2 regions of the Rouxiella sp. T17 genome follow, and region 2 is predicted to be linked to the other one. Evidence: predicted binding sites of a transcription regulator. Region 2 holds the regulator's gene; the other holds the start of a gene.
What was found. The regulator PurR, encoded in region 2, represses purine synthesis genes. The targets are predictions, from matches to a motif close to CANGCAAACGTTTGCNTG.
Positions count from the first base shown of each region.

Region 1: pyrD (quinone-dependent dihydroorotate dehydrogenase) is a predicted target of PurR. The motif match lies at 1,665-1,682, and genes of this name have one in related genera.

Region 1 is NZ_JAWUEA010000031.1:33,303-36,513, forward strand. It holds gene SC206_RS11265 (cell division protein ZapC) at 1-241, opposite strand, end outside; gene pyrD (quinone-dependent dihydroorotate dehydrogenase) at 547-1,557, opposite strand; gene ssuE (NADPH-dependent FMN reductase) at 1,872-2,447, shown strand; gene SC206_RS11280 (aliphatic sulfonate ABC transporter substrate-binding protein) at 2,463-3,211, shown strand, end outside.
Region 2 is NZ_JAWUEA010000041.1:5,446-8,656, forward strand. It holds gene punC (purine nucleoside transporter PunC) at 1-279, opposite strand, end outside; gene punR (DNA-binding transcriptional activator PunR) at 480-1,382, shown strand; gene purR (HTH-type transcriptional repressor PurR) at 1,463-2,488, opposite strand; gene SC206_RS19330 (C40 family peptidase) at 2,936-3,211, opposite strand, start outside.

The DNA.
Region 1 (3,211 bases), on a different contig from region 2:
CATTAAGCACCAGCTCGGCGCGCTGTTCTGGCGTCAGGCTGGTTTTCTTGCACTGCTCTTCAAAATCGAAATAGAGCGCCGCGTCATCGACGCAGAAACCGTTTTCGCAAAAAGCGTCGGGCGTGAGCATTTTGGCAGGAAAGCGGGAACGGAAAATCATGCCATTGGCGAGGTCCAACATAAGTCGGTCGTGTTCGGCATCAAAGTACCAACGCCAATTATCATCTGGTTTGATTTGCATGAGGGTGTCCTATTTCTTCGCCCGCTTTATCTATTAACGGCACTAATAAGGGGTGCGCATTATAAGGGGATGCACAAAAATTATCACCTAACGTTATCACTTTCAGCGGCCAAATTAAAATAGGACAAATCGCAGGCTTGTCTTGATAAACCAATCATTCGGTAAACAAGTCATTCGATAAACAGGCTGAAAAAGTAATAATGTCATGTTGTACACTTTGCACTCACTGAACGAAATATAAACGACCCTAATGTAAAAATAAACCCCCTTGCGGAGGATGTTTACAAAACAGCCGTCAATATTCGTCAGATATGCATCAGAATATCTTTAATTAATTGCGGTCCACGGTAAATAAAGCCGGAATAGATCTGGATTAAAGAGGCGCCCGCCGCCATTTTTTCCCGCGCTGACGTTAATGAATCAATACCACCTACGCCAACAATCGGGATTTTACCTTTCAGTTCTTCCGCCAGCATGCGAACTATCTGCGTGCTTTGCAGCTGCACCGGACGGCCACTTAATCCACCCGCCTCGTCGCCGTGATTCAAACCGGTAACCAGCGTGCGGTCAAGGGTCGTATTGGTGGCAATCACGCCATCCATATTATGTCTTACCAGACTGTCGGCTATTTGAATCAGCTCTTCCTGCGAAAGATCAGGCGCAATTTTTACCGCGACAGGCACATATTTTTGATGACGCTGCTGAAGCTCGAGCTGTTTATTTTTGATAGAACCCAGCAGGTCGTCGAGAGCTTCGCCATATTGCAGGCTACGAAGTCCGGGGGTGTTTGGCGAGGAGATATTAATCGTGATATAGCCCGCGTAGGCGTACACCTTTTCCATGCAGATTAAATAGTCATCCTTACCATTTTCAACCGACGTATCTTTATTCTTGCCGATATTAATACCCAGCACGCCGTTGAAATGTGAATTTTTAACGTTGTTGACCAGGTAATCGACGCCGTGATTATTAAAGCCCATGCGATTAATAATCCCTTCCGCTTCTACGACACGAAACATTCTCGGCTTCGGATTGCCGTCCTGCGCGCGCGGCGTAACGGTGCCAACTTCAACGAATCCAAATCCCATGGCGCCAAAGGCATCAATACATTCGCCGTTTTTATCCAGTCCAGCGGCCAAACCCAGCGGATTTTTAAAAGTCAGCCCCATGCAGGTTACAGGTCGTGAAGGCACCGATTGGCGGATCAGAAACTCGAAAGGCGAGCCGGAAAGGCGGCCAAGTTGGCGGAAAGTTAATTCGTGCGCGCGTTCTGCATCGAGCTGAAAGAGTGCTTTCTTAACGAAGGGATAATACATGGATTCTCCTGAGGGTCCCGGTGGCTAAAGGCTGGTGGCCAGTCGGGGCGGTATTATCGGCTAAGCGAAAGGTAATTGGAATGGATTCCCGCGAAAAATCCCCTGCCGACGCAAACGTTTACTTTTTATTTTCCTCCTTTAAACAGCTTATCGACATAAAAACCCCAAAATTCCTCGTTATTTGCCGCGTTATCAACTTTTGAACTATTAAATCCTAAAATTGTGATTTCCGGACATAAGGCATGGGCTGTTAGTTTAAATCAAATTCTACGCAAATTTGTTAGTTATATAACTTACAGTTATAAGGGATCGCAATGAAAGTCATATCACTCGCAGGTAGTCCTCGTCAGCCATCACGTTCTTCCGCCCTGCTCGCTTTGGGCCACCAGTGGCTCGCCGCGCGCGGTGTCGAAGTCGTTTCTTACAGCCTGCAAGATTTTAACGCCGACGATTTGCTGTTTGCCAATTTTAACAGCCCGCAGCTTAAAGAACTGATTGCCCAGCTTGAAACCGCCGATGGCCTGTTGATTGCGACCCCCGTTTATAAAGCCTCGTTTTCAGGTGCCTTGAAAACGCTGCTGGACCTGCTGCCAGAGCGCGCGCTGGAACATAAAGTAGTGCTGCCGATTGTGACAGCGGGTTCGACCGGCCACATGCTGGCGATTGATTACGCCCTCAAGCCCGTACTTAACGCGCTGAAAGCACAAGAAATTCTTTATGGCGTGTTCGCCGATGACAAGCTGGTTGGACAATATCAGAGCTTCCCGGCCGAGCTGGAGGCGGGCTTGCAGGCGCGCCTTGACGATTCGCTGGAAACCTTCCACGCGGCTCTGGGCCATCGTCATTCGCTCGCCATTGCACGAGCAAAACGCCAGCACGCTCACGCCTAACAGGGAGACCGAACCATGAACAAGACGCTTTTCCGTTTCCGCTCCCCTTTTAAACATTGGCTGCCTTTGCTGGCGCTGACCCTGGGCCTTTCAGCGATTCAGGCCGTACAGGCGCAGGAGAAAGATCCGGCCGCGTTTCGCGTGGCGATTCAAAAAGGCTCGATCGGGCTGATTCTGGCGAAAAACCATCATCTGCTGGAGCAGCGTTTCCCGCATACCAAAATCAGCTGGGTGGAATTCCCTGCCGGACCGCAAATTCTTGAAGCGCTGAATGTCGGCAGCATCGACTTTGGCGGCACGGGTGACCTGCCGCCGCTGTTTGCGCAGGCGGCAGGCGCGGACCTACTTTATGTGGGCTACCAGCCGCCACAGCCAAAAGCCGAAGTTATTTTGGTGCCGGAAAACAGTCCGATTAAAACGGTTGCCGACCTGAAAGGTCACACCGTGGCTTTCCAAAAAGGCTCCAGTTCCAACAATCTTTTACTGCGCGCGCTTGAACAGGCGGGCCTGAAGTTTACTGATATTAAACCTGTGAACCTTGCACCGTCCGATGCGCTTGCCGCTTTCCAGCAGCATGACGTCGACGCGTGGGCGATTTGGGACCCTTACTACTCTGCGGCCGCCAGCCACGGCGGAACTCGCGTGCTGATTGATGGCACCACGCTGAACCAGACCGGCTCCTTCTATCTCGCACCGAAAAAATTCACGCAAGCGAATCCAGAATTTATTTCTGCCGTGCTGCAAGTGCTGTCGAAGGCCAACAG
Region 2 (3,211 bases):
GCTTTGCACCCAAATCATGCCGAGACAGCCGAAGGTAAACAGCCCCAAACCCGCCAGCAGGATAGGTTTCCGACCAAACTTGTCTGACAATGGCCCCCAAATCAGCTGCGCGGCCGCAAAACCCGCTAGAAAAACGCTCAGGCTCGAGCTAATTGCGCCGGGCGAGGCATCAAGGCTTTCTTGCATATAACCGAAGGCCGGCAGATACATGTCGGTGGCCAAAAATCCGAGCATGCTCAGACCCGCCAAATAAAGTAAAAATCCAAATGAAGGTTTCATGATGTTCTCTTGTAATGCGTAAACGTAGCCAAAACTGTTGTAGGGACAGAATTTGGGAGTGAATGTGCTAAAAGCGAAAAGTTAAGAGCGCGCAGTTTATCTGCTTGGCGCGGCGGTTGTGAAACGCTAATATTTGCACCATCGATTCAAAAATTTTGAAAGCAGAGGGCGGCCTTTTCAGGCGTCGCGAGGAACCGGTTATGTGGTCAGAATATTCACTGGAAGTCGTCGACGCCGTCGCGCGGAACGGCAGCTTTACCGCGGCGGCTCAAGAGCTGAATCGCGTGCCCTCGGCGATCAGTTATCAGGTGCGCCAGCTTGAAGAATGGCTGGCGGTGCCGCTGTTCGAAAGGCGGCATCGCGACGTGGAATTAACCCCTTCAGGGCGGCTTTTCGTTGAAGAAGCGCGGGTGCTTATCAAAAAAATGCTCTCAACCCGGCGTCAGTGTCAGCAGATTGCCAACGGCTGGAGCGGACAGCTGCGCGTGGCGGTGGATCGCATCGTTAAACCGGCGCGCGTGCGCCAGCTGGTGGTGGATTTTTACCGCGCCTTTCCCGATACGGAGCTGCTCATTCAGGGCGAAGTTTTTAACGGCGTGTGGGACGCGCTGGCCGACGATCGCGCCGACGTGGCGATTGGCGCGACCAGCGCGGTGCCGGTGGGCGGGCGTTTTAGCTTCCGAGATATGGGCACCTTGCCGTGGCATTGTGTAGTCAGCGCCGAACATCCGTTGGCACAGCTTAAGCTGGCGCTTAACGATGACGCGCTTCGCCCTTATCCTGCGCTGTGTATTGAAGATACTTCAAGAAATCTGCCTAAGCGCGACACCTGGACACTCGATAACCAGCGCCGTTTAGTGGTGCCGGACTGGACCTGTGCCATCGATTGCCTGTGTGAAGGGCTGTGTGTCGGCATGCTGCCCGTTCACATGGTGGAAACGTGGATTGCAAAACAGCAGCTGGCGGTGCTCGATTTAGCCAGTGGTTTTCCGGAAAGCCCGTGTTGCCTGACGTGGGATCAGCGCAATCACTCTCCGGCACTGGATTGGCTGCTCAATTATTTGGGCGACAGCGAGACGTTAAATAAAGAGTGGTTGCGGTAGGCTGTTCCGTATAAAAAGGCTTTAAATAAAAAAAACGCCTACAAGGTAGGCGTTTAGGGGGTTAATCTGATAAATAACTTTTAACGACGATAGTCGATAAACGGACCATCGACCACAGAGCGTCTTTCTACCAGCTTCGGTTTCACTTCAATGGTCTGCTGAATCTCGCGTTTGCTGATGATTCTGTCGAGCAACATGGTGAAAGCCATTTCGCCCAGTCGCTCTTTCGGCTGGTGGACGGTGGTTAACGCCGGTGAGAAATAACGCGCGTTGCGCACGTTGTCATAGCCAATCACCGAAATGTCCTGTGGAACGCGCAGGCCCATTTCGTCGGCGGCGCAAATCGCGCCCATTGCCATAACGTCACCACCACAGAAAATCGCCGTCGGCCGCTGCTTCTGATTCAAGATCTTTTGCATCGCCTGATAACCGGACTCTGGCTCGAAATCGCCCTGAACGACCCATTCATCGCGCACGGCAATGTTGGCTTCGTTCATGGCTTTTAAAAATCCGCGATAACGACCGCCGCCGGTGTTGCGATTAAGCTGGCCCGGAATAGCGCCAATGTCGCGGTGACCGCGTTCGATCAAATAACGGCCCGCCAGATAACCGCCTTCAAAGGCGTTATCAATAATCGAGTCGGTAAAATCGTTTTTCGCCTCGCCCCAATCCATGACAACCATGGGAATCGAACGATACTCTTCGAGCATCGCCAGCAGCTCGGCAGGATATTCTGCGCACATGACCAGCAGGCCATCGACGCGTTTTTGCGCCAGCATCTGCAAATAGGCTTTTTGCTTTTCAAAATCATTGTGCGAGTTGCACAAAATCAGGGTGTAACCCTTGGCAAAGCAGCTATTTTCAACCGCTTCAATCACTTCGGCAAAGTAGGGCGCCTCGCTTGAGGTTGCCAGCAGGCCGATAGTCTTGGTGTTGTTAACCTTCAGGCTGCGCGCGACGGCACTCGGCGAATAGTGCAGATCTTTAATGGCAGCGCGGACAGCGGCTTTGGTTTCTTCGGCGACGAAACGGGTTTTATTGATGACGTGCGACACGGTTGTAGTCGAAACACCAGCGCGCTTAGCGACATCTTTGATCGTGGCCATGTAAAAATCACTCCTGAACTAACCCTTTTCAGCACGTTAGTTTTTTGTTAATCGTTTGCCTGCGTGCATTCCACTGCTCAAATCATTTTAGGCAGTCGAATCGTTGGGGAGTTTCAGGAAGGCCTGAAAGAAGCGTCGGACAGCTAAGACCGGGCACACAGCGTGGTAACCGCTAATTTTCTCTTATATCGTTATAAAGGGAAAGCCAAATTTGTGCTTTCCCTTTAACTTGATGCGCAAATTGGCCTATTTAAGAGTTTTGTTGCGCAATAAAACCAAAGCAGGCGGCGCTAAAAGTGAAAAGGGCGATTTCCTATTAAAGAAATCGCCCTTGTCTATTTTCTTTCTGCGCCCGCTTTAGCCATATTGCCTGTTAGGGCTGGAAGGCGATTCGGGGTAAACCATTCGTTAAATGCTATTCACAGGTGTTAAGCGAGAAATCATTATTTAACGAATCGTTTTTGGCGTCATCACTCGGCGAGCACCAACATAATGGTCTTGCCAGTAGTTATCGGCCAGATAACTGATTTTGATGTCTTCACCAGTACGTGGCGACTGAATAAATTTGCCGTTACCGACATAAACGCCTACGTGGTCCGCTGCGCCGCGCTTGGAAATACGGAAGAAGACTAAATCTCCGGATTCAAGCTCACCGCGAGCAATAGGGGCTGCGTCGCGTAAATGGTACATCTCGTTGGCGGTACGTGGCATCTTGATACGCAT